DNA from 4 places in the Sphingobium wenxiniae genome. Region 4 is predicted to be linked to each of the others. Evidence: riboswitches for the same ligand, from Rfam matches in the RefSeq annotation. Region 4 holds a riboswitch; each other region holds the start of a gene.
The links. A riboswitch is a leader RNA that binds a small molecule or an ion and turns the genes downstream of it on or off. The one in region 4 is predicted to bind cobalamin.
Positions count from the first base shown of each region.

Region 1: another riboswitch for cobalamin. It lies ahead of ATN00_RS02400 (TonB-dependent receptor plug domain-containing protein); the one in region 4 lies ahead of ATN00_RS13260 (adenosylcobinamide-GDP ribazoletransferase).
Region 2: another riboswitch for cobalamin. It lies ahead of ATN00_RS04675 (TonB-dependent receptor); the one in region 4 lies ahead of ATN00_RS13260 (adenosylcobinamide-GDP ribazoletransferase).
Region 3: another riboswitch for cobalamin. It lies ahead of cobW (cobalamin biosynthesis protein CobW); the one in region 4 lies ahead of ATN00_RS13260 (adenosylcobinamide-GDP ribazoletransferase).

Region 1 is NZ_CP013264.1:458,887-462,901, reverse strand. It holds gene ATN00_RS02410 (CbtA family protein) at 1-266, opposite strand, end outside; gene ATN00_RS02405 (CbtB domain-containing protein) at 383-610, opposite strand; gene ATN00_RS22740 (histidine phosphatase family protein) at 866-1,375, shown strand; cobalamin riboswitch at 1,460-1,707, shown strand; gene ATN00_RS02400 (TonB-dependent receptor plug domain-containing protein) at 1,887-3,872, shown strand.
Region 2 is NZ_CP013264.1:916,434-920,448, forward strand. It holds gene ATN00_RS04665 (PepSY-associated TM helix domain-containing protein) at 1-619, opposite strand, end outside; gene ATN00_RS04670 (hypothetical protein) at 937-1,116, shown strand; cobalamin riboswitch at 1,145-1,380, shown strand; gene ATN00_RS04675 (TonB-dependent receptor) at 1,554-3,695, shown strand; gene ATN00_RS04680 (peptidase) at 3,641-4,015, shown strand, end outside.
Region 3 is NZ_CP013264.1:921,819-925,833, reverse strand. It holds gene cobN (cobaltochelatase subunit CobN) at 1-1,086, opposite strand, end outside; gene cobW (cobalamin biosynthesis protein CobW) at 1,096-2,148, opposite strand; cobalamin riboswitch at 2,332-2,557, opposite strand; gene ATN00_RS04685 (HoxN/HupN/NixA family nickel/cobalt transporter) at 3,098-4,015, opposite strand, start outside.
Region 4 is NZ_CP013264.1:2,686,070-2,690,084, forward strand. It holds gene cobD (threonine-phosphate decarboxylase CobD) at 1-596, opposite strand, end outside; gene ATN00_RS13260 (adenosylcobinamide-GDP ribazoletransferase) at 593-1,321, opposite strand; cobalamin riboswitch at 1,544-1,730, opposite strand; gene ATN00_RS13265 (formylglycine-generating enzyme family protein) at 1,786-2,733, opposite strand; gene ATN00_RS13270 (arylsulfatase) at 2,730-4,015, opposite strand, start outside.

The sequences.
Region 1 (4,015 bases), 1.9 Mb from region 4:
AGTGAGAAAATACCCCCTACTGCCGCGCCGTAAAGCGTTATCGCCGTCAGGAGGCCCAGGCCTTTCTGTGTCGCGCGGCTGACCAGCTCAGCTTCTTCCGGCACGCTCATGCTCGCCATGTCCGCATGCGCCATATGTTCGTGGGCAGTTTCGAACCCTATGGCCAGATCGATCGATGGCTCAGCGAAGGCGCGGGCGAACAGGGCGACAAGCACGGCTGCGATGATTCCCGCGATCATGCCGCGGATGAGAAGGCTTCTGCTCATGACGAATTCCGCCTCAAAGCGATGCCCAGGCGATCGGAATCGATCGCTGGTCAGGAAATCGCGGTAAAATAGGGAATAGATGCGGCCGATCTGATGCAGTCGGATCGCAAACCGCTCTAGTGGCAGGGAAAGCCCAAAAGATGCCGACCGTCATGCACGAATTCGTGCACATACATGCCCTTGAACAACGAAAAGGCGCCTTGTTCGGTGCTGACGAAATAGAGGAAGATCAGCGCCAGCAGCGTACCGAATATCGCCCAGGGCAGGATTTCGCGCAGTGGTATGGTGCTGCCGCCCTGCAGGGGGATGAAGATGTCTTCGGCAAATAGCGTCGTGGTGGCCATGATGATGCTCCTTTCGGGATTTTCGCGTCCCGCCGGTGTCCGTTCGCCCGAGGAAGGTCTGACTTTCACCCGCCCCCTCTCGACAGAGATGGGCAACGGACGATAACAGTGGCGCGACCGTGCCGGAATCTCACCGGCTTCTTCCTCGACCTTGCCCGCACGACATAGGATGGAACCGGGCGCAGCGTCAACGTCCCCCGGGAGGATCGACTGATCAAGCGCCTGAACCTGCTCTGCCACGCGGCGACGCCATCTATGCGCGAAGGCGGTTTTCCGGCGCCCGGCGAAGCCGTCGATGAAGGAGGATCGCGTGCGACCGCTGGATTGCGCCTGCCCCGCCCAACCCCCAGAACTATCGTCACGAGTCCGATGGCTGCGGCGCAACAGACGGCCGATCTTTTGGGAGTGGCCGCGCAGGTCGAGCCGGCACTGCGGGACATCGATCATGGCGACTGGGCAGGACGCAGCTTCGCGGACATTCACGCGCGTGATCCAGGCGCCTTCGCTCGCTGGCTTGCCGATCCGGCACCGGGCGTGCCGGGCGGCGAAACGATGGCAGTGCTTTTGTCGAGGGTCGGGGTATGGATGGATGGCATCGACGGAGATGTGCTCGCGATCACCCATCCCATGGTCATCAGGGTCGCGATCGGCGTTGCGCTCGACCTGCCGCAGCAGGCATTATTGCGAATAGATATCGCGCCGCTTTCCAGTGTCACCCTGTCGTTCAACCGTGGCTGGCGGCTTCAGGCGCTCCGTCCCCTTTGACTGTCCGTATCCGTGGCGCTTGCGATCCGCCTGCATCTGGCATATTGGCTGCGCGTCCTTGCGGAAGGCTCCGGCTGGAATCGGGGACAATGATCGCGCTGGTGGCCTTGTGAGAGGCCTTAAAAGGGAATGCGGTGCGGATGGATACATCCATCCAATGCCGCGGCTGTCCCTGCAACTGTAAGTGGCGAGTGCGATGTACATGTGCGGACGGGCTAACGACTCGAACCGCCAGCCACTGGGCCGGACGCTAAGTCATGCGAGGCCTGGGAAGGCCGTGCATCAAGCGATGACCCATGAGCCAGGAGACCTGCCGGCGTCTGGTCGCTCTTGCCCTGGCCCAGGGGATGGCCGTGGCACGGTGAACTCCGTCTGAGCGACGAACGCGCGGCAGGGGCCGCATCGGAGACGTGCGTCGGCCGCCCATTGGCGTCCGGTCGCCGCGCGTGCCGACCGTTCGTGAACGGCACGCCCCTGTCCAACGTCGATTGGACGCCGACGGGGGACTGTCTTGAATGATATCATCCTATCGCGGCTGGCTTTTGCCGCGGTTCTTTCTTTCACCGCGACACTGGCGCAGGCCGAAACCAGCGACGATGCGGGCGGCATCGTCGTTATTGGCAAGAGCCTGGAAGAGCTGCTGCCCCAGCAACTGTCCCGCTATGGCAGCGATATCGAGACTGTTACGGACAAGCAGGTGCGCGACGGCGGATATGTCGATGTTGCGCGCGCGCTGCAGACGGTGCCGGGTCTCTATATCATGCCGGGTTCCGGGCCGTTCAGCTATGTCGATATCTCACTCCAGGGGTCGCGCACGCAGGACGTGCTGTGGACGGCCGACGGCATCCGCCTGAACAACCGGCTTTATGGCAGCACCTCGCCCAACGACACGCTGCCCGCCAGCATGATCGAGCGCATCGAGGTGCTGAAGGGTGGCGAGAGCCTCTTCTACGGCACGCAGGCGGCGGCTGGCGTCATCAATGTCGTGACGCGCGGCTTCACCGATGCCTTCAACGGACAGGTGAATGGCAGCGTCGACAGTCGCTCCGGCGTCAATCTCGACGGCTATGCGCGGGGCAGCATCGGCGATCACAAGTTCGTGGTCTATGCCTCCCGCAACCAGGCGGAAGGGTATCGCCCCTACAGCGTCATGCAGCCCAGCGCGACCGACCGGAAGCGCGGCTATCGCCTGTGGTCGGTAGGCGGCAAATATCAGTTCGATTTCACGCCAGACCTGCGTCTCAACCTGCAATATCAGCACACGGAAGCGAAACTCGACAATCTGAGCGCCTCGCGCGTCAACACAAGCCGCAACGACCGCAATGAAGAGATTGCGAGCGCTCGCCTCGATTATACCGGAAGCGACACGATCCAGTTCTTCCTCAAGGGCTATTTTCACGACTGGAAAACGGCCTATGTCCAGATACTCAATCCCATTCCAGCCGGGCCGCCGATCGTGGTTTATCCGGCTGGCACCTTCTGGGGCTATCAGGACTATGGCGGCAGCGCGGTCGTAAAACTGCATCCGCATCGCGGCCTTGAATATCTGATCGGCTATGATTTCCAGAATTTCAACGGCCGCGACGACGTGTTGCTGATCGGCAAGACCAGCGAACAGGTGCATGCCGGCATCCTTCAGGTCCGTACCACCGATGAAATCAGTGACCGAGGCCGGATCGCGGCTGGAGCGCGCTATAATGAAAGCGGCGGTGCGAAGAAGACGATCTGGAACGTCAGCGGCCGTTTCGACATCAGCGACACCCTCTATGTCGAGGGCATTGGCGGCACATCCTTCATCCTGCCTGATGCATCGTCGCTCTATGGCATCGACCCGTGCTGTGAGATCGGCAATCCGAACCTGAGGCCGGAGCAGAGCCTGAACATCAATCTGACCGTAGGTGGAGTTTTTCCGCTGGCGGGTGGTGCGCTCTACTGGAAGACGACCTATTTCCAGCGCAGGATCACGAACCTCATCGACACATATTATGGTGATCCAGCCTTTCCCAATGGCACGTTCATCAATGTCGATACCCGCGTGAAGGTGCGCGGCGCCGAGTTCCAGATCGACGCGACGCTGGCGCAGACCTGGCATATCAATGCGAGCTATACCTATACCCGGGCTCGCGACGGAGATTCGACAACCCAGCGCGACAGAACGCCCCGGCAATATGCCAAGGGCGCTATTGCCTATGCGCCGGAAGACCTGCCCTTCGGCGCCAATGTCGCGGTGAACTGGGTCGGCGACGCCTATTCCTCGCCCTTTGGCTTCCCGCGCCAGAACTATGGCAATTACGCGACCCTCGACATCGGCGCGCATCTTTATGTCGACGGCGCGGCGCGGCGGCATCGCTTCGGCGTGAATGTGGAAAACGCCACCGGCAAAGAATATGCGACGCGCGGTTTGGGATCGGCTCCCGCCGATGCGGGCGGGCGCTTTCTTTATTTCCTGCGCGGCGTGCCCCGGACGCTCCGGGTCAGTTACGGCCTGAGTTTCTAACGCTGCAATGCTCCGCTCGTTTCTCTTCCTCCATCGCTGGTCCCGCTTATTGCGGGGCAGCGGCGTCCCGCCACTTCCCGCTGCGGTAACCTTTGTCACAGGGATGGCGTTCGCAAGGCCGGGCGCAATTCCCGGGCCGAGCG
Region 2 (4,015 bases), 1.8 Mb from region 4:
CAGGCCCGAAGAGCAGCGCAGCCATTGGCCGGAATACCAGTACCACTCCGGTGACGAGTGACAGAACCAGCAGCGGCGCCATCACGATGCCGAGATCGCGGTGATGCCGCATGATTGCCGGCCGGCTCATGCGCGCCGGCCACAGGCGAAATGAGAACGTCTTGCGTGTCCGCAACCATAGAAGCGCGCCAGTCACTACGAAGAACAGGCCGCAGATGGCGGCGACGCCGATGATGACTTCCCCCCAATCACCGGCGAAGAGATGGTGATGGAAGTCGAACAACCAGATCTCCGGCCGTTCCCACTGGCTGGTCCATCGCGTCACGAGTCCGCCGTTCTGATCGAGATAGGCGCCCGCGCCGCCCTTGTAGGTCAGCCGATCCAGCCCGAAACCCCTGGTTGCGAAGAGGATGGATTCGGGCCGGGTTGTGGGATCATCCATGATCCGCTGCGTGAATTCAGCCAGATGCGCAGTGCCTTGCATTTGCGCGTCGGTTGCATGGGGAAGCACTACCCACGCATCCTTGTGAACGAGAATTGCGCCGGACAGGCCAAGCATCGCCAGCAGCAGGCCAACGAGACCTCCAGTCCAGCGATGCAATGTATCGATAAGCGTCATCATGAAGTGAATGCGATCTGCGGGTGAAGTGGCTTTGCGGGCCTTCGCCGCTTAGCGCCCGAGTAAAGTACTGAAACTATCTTGCTTGTGCAAATCATTATCAAAATGATGCGGCGCTTGCCGTTGCACGGTCGCAAAGGCCCAGCCAGCTACATCTATCCCGCTTAAGCGAGCCGCACGGGCGTCCGGCTGGATGCGAGTGTCATCGTCATGTAGCCTCGCCGGCGGATGACGGGCGGTTCAGATAATCGAGGAGCAGCGGGGAAGGCTGTTCTTTTGGCAGGATTATGTCTCACGCGATTTCTGGATCGAGCGCGATGAAGCATCTTGTGCTGGGCGGAGGCGGTGACCGCCGATTCGGCTCATCCCCGTTCGGGCAGCACAAGATGCTCCGAGGCAAGTTCCAGCGCGACTATCATCACTTGCCCCATGTGAAGGGCCAGCCCTTCGCCAAACACGCGGCATGGGTTGTTGGCTTTTCCGTTCACTTCGACTAGGCGCTGCGGCGAGAGTTGGACTATTCCGGCTTTCATTGATCGCGCCGGTGCCCCCCGAAAGGGGCTTAATCGGGAATGCGGTGCGGAGGGGTTTCCTCCAAATCCGCGGCTGTCCCTGCAACTGTAAGCGGATAGCGCGATGCACATCGCTCCTCCTTGAAGGGGCAGCCACTGGGCCGGACGCTAAATCATGCGAGGCCTGGGAAGGCGTGCATCAAGCTGTGACCCGCGAGCCAGGAGACCTGCCGGCGTCTGGTCGCTCTTGCCTTGGTCCAGGGGATGGCCGCGGCACGGTGAACTCCGTCTGAGCGACGAACAAGCGGCTGGGGCCGCATCGGAGACGTGCGTCGGCCGCCCATGGCGTCCGGCCGCCGCGCGTGCCGCCCGTTCACGCGGGTTTGCCCCGGCCATGTCGCAAGACGCCGGAGGACTATTTCGTGATCAAGACCATCCTTTCCAGCACCGCGCTCGCCGCGCTCCTTTTGCCTGCCTTTGCTCATGCCGAAGATGCATCGGAGGCAGCCGACAAGTCCGATATCCTCGTGCTGGGCACTCGCACCGGCGATGCCAACGCTCCTACGCAGACGGGCAGCCGTCTGGGCCTGACCATCCTTGAGACGCCGGCCAGCGTCGAGACGCTGTCGGGCGATGTTATCCGCGCACGCGGTGACCTGTCGATCGTCGATGCCGTCACGCGCGCGACGGGCATCAGCTCGGTGGCCAATCCGGGCAACGGGGGCACCGGTCTTGCCGCGCGGGGCTTTAGCGGACCCGGCTCCGTCATGCAGCTCTATGACGGTGTTCGCCTCTATCCCGGCGCGGGCACCGTGACGTTTCCGACCGACCCCTGGACTGTCGACCGGATCGAAGTGCTGCGCGGGCCTGCTTCGGTCCTCTATGGGCAAGGCGCGATCGGTGGCGCCGTCAACGTCATCTCCAAAAAGCCGAACACTACCCGCACCGAGTTCGAAGCAGAAGCCGGTTTCGGTTCCCAGAATAGCTGGCGCATCGCCGCCGGTGTCGGTGGGCCGGTCAACGAGCTGACCGCCTATCGTTTCGACATCAGCCGCACACAGTCGGACGGCTGGGTCGATCGCGGGAATTCGAAGGGGTTGGCCATATCCGGCTCGGTACAGCTGCGCCCCAGCGATAGGCTGACCATCACCCTGTCCGACGATTACAGCGACCAGGAGCCGATGCTCTATTTCGGCACACCGCTGATCAATGGCAGGATCGATGATCGCAACAAGCGCCGGAACTACAACGTCACCGACGCGCTGATGCGCTTCAAGGACAACCGGACGACGATCCGGGTGGAATGGACGCCGAGCGATTCCATCAGCGTCCGCAATACCGCCTACCGTCTGACCACGCATCGCAAGTGGCGCAATCTCGAAAGCTATTTCTGGAACGGCGCCACGGGGAAGATCGACCGGTTCGACTTCTTCGGCATCGATCACGATCAGACGCAGATCGGCAATCAGGCCGACGTCACGATCCGCAGCGAATGGGGTGGCCTGAAGAACGAGGTGCTGGTTGGCTTCGACGTCAACGCAATCAGTTTCAGGCACGCGAACGATTTCGATTCTGATCCGGCGCCGGCCGGCTTCGCCGATCCGGTCGATCCATTCGTGTTTGACCCGGGTCTCTATTACAACACGTTCGGTGTGCGGCCCCAGCATCGCAGCCGGACGCGGCAATATTCCTTCTTCGCGGAAGACCGCCTGACGCTCAGCGACCAATTGTCGGTGTCGGTCGGGATCAACTACGACCACGCCAACGTCAAACGCTACGTCAACAGCTACGATACCGCCGGCGTGGCGACCGAGACGTTGCGACTCGACAAGACGCTGCACAACGTCACCTGGCGGGTGGGAGCGGTTTACCAACCGAGCCCTGCACTATCGCTCTACGGTCAGTATGCGACGGCGGTCGATCCGCTCGGTTCGCTGATCACCTTCTCCATCGGGCAGGCCGCGTTCAAGAACACCACGGGCGACCAGATTGAGGCGGGCATCAAGGCCAGCTTCCTCGGCGGCCGCGGCTTGGCGACCTTCGCGGCCTACCGGATCGTGAAGAAGAACCTGCTCGCCACGGTTCCGGGCAGCCTTCCACCAAGGCAGGATCAGGTTGGACAGCGTTCGGCGAAAGGACTGGAGGCTTCGCTGACGCTGGACCTTCCGGGGGGCTTCGGGATCGATGCCAACGGCACGATCCTCGACGCGCGTTTCGACGAGTTCCTGAGTGGCGGCACGTCATACAATGGCAAGACCCCGCCGGGTGTGCCCGAGACGACCGCCAATCTCTGGTTGCGTTACGACGTCACCCCGCGGTTCCAGACCCGCCTTGGCCTGCGCTACGTCGGGAAAACCTATTCCGACAACGCCAACCAGTTCCGCGTGCCCGGCTACGCCGTAGTGGATGGCGGCGTTTCGTTCGCCGTGACGAAGAATGTCGCGGCCAACCTGCGGGTCTACAACCTGTTCGACAAGGATTACGCGACCACCACCTACAATGACGAGCAATGGCTGCTCGGCCGGCCACGCTCGATCGATTTTTCGATCAGCGCCCGGTACTGACGATGCACGGCGTCACGAAACCCGTGGCGGCGCCACGCCCACGCAGCCGAGGCAGGCTGCTCTGGGCGCTGCTCGTCCTGCACCGCTGGACGGGCGTCATCGTCGGTACGCTGATGACGCTGTGGTGCCTCACCGGGTTCGTGATGCTCTATGTCGACTACCCCCGGCTGCTGCCGGCCGAGCAGGTGCGGGGCTTGTCTCCCCTGCACTTGCCGGCCGGCGGCAGCCTGGCACGGATCGCCCTGCCACCTGACACCGGTCTGGCCTCCGCCCGCCTCGAGATGGCCGCAGGCAAGCCCGTGCTGCGAGTCGTGCCTGAA
Region 3 (4,015 bases), 1.8 Mb from region 4:
GGCGACGATCGCCTCGATCCGCTGCGGATCGGCGCGATGGAGGCTGCGGGAAAATTCCAGCGCGGGATCGCGCGTCCCCGCTTCCTTGAAACTGGCGACACCGGCAAAGACGCGGCCATCCAGTTCGGGCAACACGACATGCATCGCGAGATCGGCGGGCGACAGCCCACGCGCTGCGCCTGCCCAGGCGGCGCGGCCCGATGTGGCGAGCGCCAGTTGGAACACGGGCACGCCCGCGCCGTCGAGCGGCGTGTCGATCCCATCGCCGCGGGCAGAGAAGGCGGTGGCGTTGATGATGGCGACCGGAGCAAGGGCACGGACCCAATGATCGACCTGGCCGCGCACCAGAGGCGCCTTCAGCGACGGGACGAAAATCGACAATGTGTCGAACCCCCGCTGCTCGAACGCGGCGTGAAGGGCGGCGAAGGGGTCCAGATCGTGGGCCGCCAGGTAGGAGCGATAGAATACCAGCAATACGAGGGGCCGGCCCGAATCGCGCGCGAAGGCTTCCGGGCAGACGACGCCATGTTCGGGATGCCAGCCGCCCGCTTCCGGCAATGCTTCGCTGGCCGACGCGGGCAAATCGACCAGCCGCGCGGCCCGCGCCAGTTCGACCAGCGCCGCCCGTGCCGCTCGCTCGCCGCCGGTATCGCACAGCCGCGCAAGCTCTCGCAGGACAGGCACGGGCAAGGTCGATACCGCATCCAGGCGTTCGTCGGGCCGACCGTCTCCAGGCAGGACGGCCAGCGCGATCCGATGCTCGCGGGCCAACGCCTCGACCTGCTGCAGTCCGTAGCTCCAATAAGGCATGCCGCCGATCAGCCGGATCAGGATCGCCTTGGCGCCGGACAGCGTGCGCTCGACATAAGTATCGACCGACAAGGGATGCATGAGCGCCGACAGATTGGCGAGCCTGAGCGAGGGTACATCTTCATTGACTGCGCGCGCGCCGTGCCATGCGGCCGCGAATGCTCCCAGGTCGCTGTCCGAAAAGGACAGCACCACCAGATCCGCAGGCTGCTGCCCCAGATCCTGCGGGACGGCAGTTTCCTCCATCCCATGGGTTTCGCGGAAGATGACGTGCATCGGCGGCGTTCAGCCTTCCAGCACCGCGCGCAGGACGCCATGATCAATAGCGTCATGCTCGGCGATGGCGACCAGCGTGGTGCGACGCGGCTCGTCCGGCCGCCACGGGCGATCGTAGTGATGACGCACCCGCGCACCCACGGCCTGCACCAGCAGGCGCATCGGCTTGCCGGTCACGGCGGCATAGCCCTTCACCCGCAGGATCCGGTGATCGCGCGCCAGCGTTTCGATCCGGTCCACGAGGTCGGCCGGATCGGCGATCTCACTGAGCGCGATCACCGTGCTGTTGAAATCCTCGTGCTCATGCTCGTCTTCGCCGTCGTGGTGCGAGGGGCGCGCGGCGATATCGTCCTCGGCGGCGGCTCCGAGGCCCAGGATCACACGCGGATCGACCACGCCTTCGGTGAGTTCGATCACCGGCACCGGACGCGGCGCTTCTCGTAGGATTACGGCGCGCGCGGCAGCCACGCCTTCGGGTCCGGCCAGATCGACCTTGGTGAGCAAAACCATGTCGGCGCAGGCCAGTTGATCCTCGAACACCTCCGACAGCGGTGTCTCATGATCGACGCTCGGATCGGCGGCGCGCTGCGCATCCAGCGCGGCTACGTCGGGTGCAAACCGACCGGCAGCGACAGCCTCGGCATCGGCCAGGGCCAGCACGCCATCGACGGTGATCCGGCTGCGGATCGCCGGCCAGTCGAACGCCTTGAGCAGCGGCTTGGGGAGCGCCAGGCCCGATGTCTCGATCAGGATGTGATCCGGGCGCGGATCGAGCGCGAGCAGCTTTTCGACAGTGGGAATGAAATCGTCCGCCACGGTGCAGCAGATGCAGCCATTGGCCAGTTCGATGATGTTTTCAGCCGGGCAATCGGGAATGGCGCAGGCTTGGAGAATGTCGCCATCCACGCCCAGCGTGCCGAATTCGTTGACCACCACCGCCAACCTGCGGCGGCCCGCATTGCGGATCAAGTGGCTGATGAGCGTGGTTTTCCCCGCGCCCAGAAAGCCGGTAACGATGGTGACCGGCACCTTGGAAACATCGGACTTGGACAGGTCGGACACAGTCAACTTCCCCGCGCGCCGGAGCGAGAAAAGCGGGGGCTTGCCGGACATATCCGGTCGGAGCGCGACGACGGGCGGGCGCGACAAGGCGCCCGTGACCACGCAACCCGTGCAGCCCCAGCCGCACAGCTTCGTCGCTCAGACGGAGAGTTACCGTGCCGTGACCATCCCCTGGATCAGGCAAGAGCGACCGGTGCGCCGGCAGGTCTCCTGGCTCGCGGGTCACAGCTTGATGCACGCCTTCCCAGACTGCGTGCATACGCTGTCCAGTGGCCGCTCCTGCATTCAGGAGCATGTGCATCGCGCTATCCGCTTACAGTTGCAGGGACAGCCGCGGATTTGGAAGCAAGCTTCCTCACCGCATTCCCGATTAAGTCCCTTTCGGGACACCGGCGCGATCATCGAAGGGCGGAATCAACCGACCCTTCGCCGCCCGCCCTAACCGAAAATGGGAGCCAAGCCAATTGATGTCGTTGCTGTATCTTCTTCGCGCCACCGACGTATCTCTGCCGGGTGGGCTGCCAGATGCTCGATCGCATCGCATGGATAAGTCCAGAGCGAGATCTCGGTTGTGCCTTTTCTGATCCTGGAGACCCCCGATCGCGGCAAGCGTCCGTCTTTGGCCCACCGTATCCGCTCGCGGGATGTGATGCCGAGAATATTCTCCACTTGCCGTTGGCTGATGGGCTTGTGCGCTATCCGGAAAAGGCGTTCGCGTATGTCGTCGGCGAGAGCTTCAGCAACCTTTCGTGAAGCCGGATCAAAAACGCAGCTCAGGCTCGACTTTAAGAAAGCTCCGGCAGAGCGCTTCATCAACATCCGGATCGCTGCATCGCGTTCACCGTAGTGTACGCGAAGTCCCAGCGGCATGTGGACATCGAGATCGATTGAGACAGTGCAAGCCTGCTTGTCATACCGAAGCATGATGCATCGATTCACACGGGCACGGTCAGGCAACGACCGCAACCTCGATCTCGTCGAAGCGCTTCCAGCGATAGATCGCGAAGCTTGCAAGCCAGCAGAGCACGAACAGGCCGATGATGGCGAAGCCGAGGCTGTTGAAGTTCTCTCCCAATTTCGCGGCAAGGTTCCATGGCCACCCCGTCAATCCGAGTTTGTCGCCGATCAGGGCGAGCGTCTCGATTCCGCCGATAACGATTGCCACGATGGCCGAGATCAGGGTGATGGTGATGTTGTAGTAGAGCTTGCGGATCGGTTTCACGAAGGCCCACTCATAAGCGCCCAGCATCACCACGCCGTCAGCGGTATCGATCAGCGCCATACCGACCGCGAACAGCGCAGGCAGGACCAAGATCGTGCCGATCGACAGGCCGTTGGCGGCCTGGCTGGCCGACATGCCCAGAATGGCGACTTCGGTGGCGGTATCGAATCCGAGCCCGAACAGAAATCCCAGCGGGGCCATGTGCCAGCTTTTGTTGACCAGGCGGAACATCGGCCTGAACAGCCTTGCAAGCAATCCGCGCGACCCCATCAGCAGATCGAGATCGTCTTCGACATAGTCGCCGCCAGTGCGGACATGGGCGAAGGTACGCCAAACGGAGCGCAGGATTAGAAGGTTCATGCCTGCAATCGTGAACAGGAATAGCGCGGAAACTGCGGTCGCCACTACCCCGCCAATCTCCTTGAACGCGGCAAACTCAGCCAGCGCGCTGGTCGTCAGCGCTATGGCGATTGACGCTATGGCAATGATCCCCGAATGCCCGATCGCAAACCAGAAGCCGACCGCAACCGGGCGCTGGCCATCCTGCATCAGCTTGCGGGTCACATTGTCGATGGCGGCAATATGATCGGCATCGACCGCGTGACGCAGACCCAGCCCCCAGGCCAGCAAGGCGGTGCCCAACAT
Region 4 (4,015 bases):
CCTGCCAGCCCAAAGAATTTGCCGAAGGATCGAAAGATCAGCAATCGACGATGGTCGGCAATGTCGGGGGCCAGACTGTGCGTCGGATCGCTGTCGGCGAAGGCTTCGTCGACGATCAGCCATCCCTCTTCTGCGCGATTGTCTGCAAGGGCGAGCAGCGCATCGCGCGTCCAGTGGCGCCCATCAGGATTGTTGGGATTGGCAAGGATGAGGACGCCGCTTTCGGGATTGGACGGTGAGGCCGACGAAACGGCGGACGATACTGGAAACATCTCTTCATGCGTGCGGTAGGTGGGGGCGAGATATTGCGCTTCCGGGCCGAGCAGGCTGCTCACGATACGCAGGCCCGTTTCGGTTCCGGGAAGCGCGCAAAGATGCCTGGGGTCCACGCCGAAATAGAGTGCGGCGGTTCTTTCCATCTCCCGCAGGTTGGCTTCGCAAGGAAGGCGGCGCCAATCGATCTCCATATCGTCCGGAACTGGCCATGCATGGGGATTGATGCCGGTCGACAGATCGATCCATGGCTGGCGACCTTCGCCGAACCGCGCTCGCGCCGCGGCCAGGCCGCCGCCATGCCATGTCCATCGATTCTTCATGACAGTTTCGATCCCACGATCAGGGTCATCAGAAGCGCGGTTTCAATCAATTCGATGCCGGCGCCATGGCCATCGCCGGAAATACCTCCGATCTGGCGCTTGATCCAGCAACCCCAGAGCGGGATGAAGACGGCGCCGGCGAGCAGGACGGGGAAGCGAAGGGATGCCAACAGCGCCACGCTTGACCATGCGAATATATCGAACGGGCGAATGGCTCCGCGAAATCGGGATGCCAGGCCCTCGTGAAGGGGAGGCAACCAAGTCGTCCAGATCAGGGGCCCGATGCGGGCGATGAAGGGAATGCAGATAAGTGTCATCAAGTTAATGACGCTAGCTTGCTGCAAAAGAGCGTGGATCAGCACCAGTTTGCTCAGCAGCAAAAGGCCTATGGCGATGACGCCGAAACTGCCGATATGAGGATCGCCCAGGACCGCCAGCATCCTGTCGCGATCTCCATGCGCCGCGCCACGCGCATCGACGATGTCGGCCAGTCCATCCAGATGGAGCCCGCCCGTCACCATGGTCCACAGAAGCAATCCGGAAAGCGCCCCGATCCATGGATCGATCAGGCTGCCTGCCCAAGCGCCCAGCGCGAGGATCGAACCCAATAGCAGGCCAACTGCGGGGAACCACCGCATGGCCGATGCGAATTCATTCGGCGTGACAGCGATGTGGGGTGCGGGCAGCCTCGTCAGGAATTGCACCGCGATGATGAGGCTTTTCAAGACTGCAATCCTGCAAGTCGGGGGAGGCAGCGGCCCTGTTTCCCCATATGTTGTGACGGGATGATGATCGGGCTTCTGGATTTCATCGTGAACCTTCCGCAGCAGAAGACGTCCCTGCGGCGGACAGGGCGGGCTTTTCGGCCACGACATGTCCGCCACCTGGCGGTCTGGACTGTCGCTACGCGGGGGTGATCCCGTTCGCCCGGCACACCCTGTCCGCACGAAGAACGACAGCGGCGGGCCGGTCTCCTGGCTTGCGGGTCAGGGCCGGATGCGCCGCCTTCTCAGAATCCTGTGATCCCAATGGCTAGTGGCGCGCGGCTATCCGCTCACAGTTGCAGGGGCAGCTGAGGTTCCTCACCTCATTCCCGTATATCCCTTTTGGGGAACCTGTCGCGCGGCGCGAAATAGGAAAGTTAGGCTCCCGCGTCAATCGAGGCTCTCGCTCGAGAACCGACCCCTTGTTATCCAGCCGGGGCGGCGCGCTTGAGATCGACCGTGCGGAAGCCCAGATGCGACGCGGCGGAAAGCTCGTCCTGCGCGTGGCGGGCAGCGGGGCGGTAGCGGGCGCAATAATTGGGCGCACACAGAAAGGAACCGCCCTTTATGACCCGAACGCGGGCGTCGGGCTGGTCGGAGTCGAAGCTGGGATTTCCCGGCGCGCCTTCACCAATCAGCACGGGTTGATGGCTCGGCAGATACCAGCTTTGCGTCCATTCCCATGCATTGCCGATCATATCCCGCAGGCCGAAACCGTTGGCCCGGTAGCATCCGACCGGCGCGAGGCCGCGATGCCCGTCGAGGCCGGTGTTGGAGGCCGGAAATTCGCCCTGCCAGCTATTGGCGGCTTCGGGGCCGGGCTGTTCCCATCCGCTTGACTGTCCGCCATTGGCCGCGCGTTCGAACTGCTCTTCGGTGGGAAGCGAGCGTCCCGCCCAGCGGGCATAGGCGATTGCATCGGCATAGGCGACCTGCACCACCGGATAGTCGTTCCGTCCGGCAAGGTCACTTCCCGGTCCTTCGGGATGCCTCCAGTCGGCGCCTTTGACAATCCGCCACCATTGCTGGGGCGCGACCGGCCGTTCGCCCGGGCCGGGCGGTTGGAAGACAATAGAATCCCCCAACCCCTCGGCGACGGTTCGATAGCCCGTTTCCAGAACGAAGCGGGCGAATTGGGCGTTGGTGACTTCGTGCCGGTCGATCCAGAAACCGGGCACGTTCGCTTCATAGGCGGGGCGTTCCTCTGGGTAGCCCCGGTCATCCCCGATCTGCGCCTTGCCCGCTGGCACCCACGCCATGTCGTCGCTCTGGGTAGCGCACTGCGTGCCATAGGCTGGCTGGTCGATGGCCGCTGTCGAAAGGGGCAGCAGCGCCAATAAGGCGGCCGGGCCAAGTCTATGCGCGATACTCATGGTTGATAGATCCGTTGATCGGGCAGGATAACGCCGACATCCTTCGCATAGGCATCCCAGGCCGCGATCAGTTGCCGTTTGCGGTCGGGATGTTCCAGCGACAGGTCATGCGTTTCACCGGGATCTTCGGCCAGATTGAACAGCCGCCACTCTCCATCGCCGATGTCGGTGATTTTCCAGTCGCCCTGCCGCAGCGCGCGCGAGCCGAACAGTTCGGTCCCGATGCTGTCGCCCGGCGCATAGACCCGGTCGGCCGTTTCGCTCAGATAGGGCACCCAGCTCTTGCCGCGTATCGGCTCCACCTGCCGTCCGGCGAAGCTGCCCTGTGGATCGGGAACATGGGCAAGGTTCAGAAAGGTGGGCACCACATCCGCGACAGAGAGGAAAGCGTTGGCGATGCCCTGGCGCTTGAACCCCTTGTAGTTGATGAACGAAACCGTGCGCGTGCCGCCTTCCGCGGCATAGGCTTTCACCAGCCAGGAGGGCGCTGTTCCCGCCTGCGCCCAGCCGGGACCGTAGCCGACATAGCTGGTCGCCGCGCCGCGATTGTCGAAGCTGTTATCGGCTCCGGCCGCCAGCTTGCCGATCCCCGCCATTTCCGTCGCGGTCAGGTCCATCCCTTCCGCGCCATTGTCCGCCAGGAACAGGATGACGGTATTGTCATACTGGCCGGTGCGTTTCAGCTCCGCGATGACCCGTCCGACATTCTGGTCCAGCCGGTCGACCATCGCCGCATAGATTTCCATATCGCGCGATGCCACGCGCTTCTGCTCGGCCGTCAGGGAATCCCATCCGCCTTTACGCAGCACAGGCTCATGCGCGGCCACTGCCGGATCTAGCAGACCCAACTCTGCTTGCCGCTTCAACCGTTGCGCGCGCAGCACTTCGAAGCCTGCATCATAACGGCCGCGATATTTGGCGATGTCTTCCTTGGGCGCCTGCAATGGCCAGTGCGGTGCGGTGAACGCAAGATAGGCGAAGAACGGCTTTTTCCCTTCCGTGCCCTTACCGCTGGTCTTCAGTTCCTCAATGAGCTTGGTCGCGAAATAGTCGGATGAATAGAAGCCGTCGGGCAGAGCGCTCAGCACCTTGCCGTCCTGGGTATAGGTATATCCCTTGGCGGGATCGGTTGATATTCCCCGGCCGAAATGATTATGGCCGCCCTGCAACAGTGCGAAGCTGTGCTGGAAACCGCGGGCGTGCGGGTCTTGTCCCGGCGTCACGCCCAGATGCCACTTGCCTGACAACAAGGTGCGGTAGCCGTTCGCCGACAGAAGCTCGG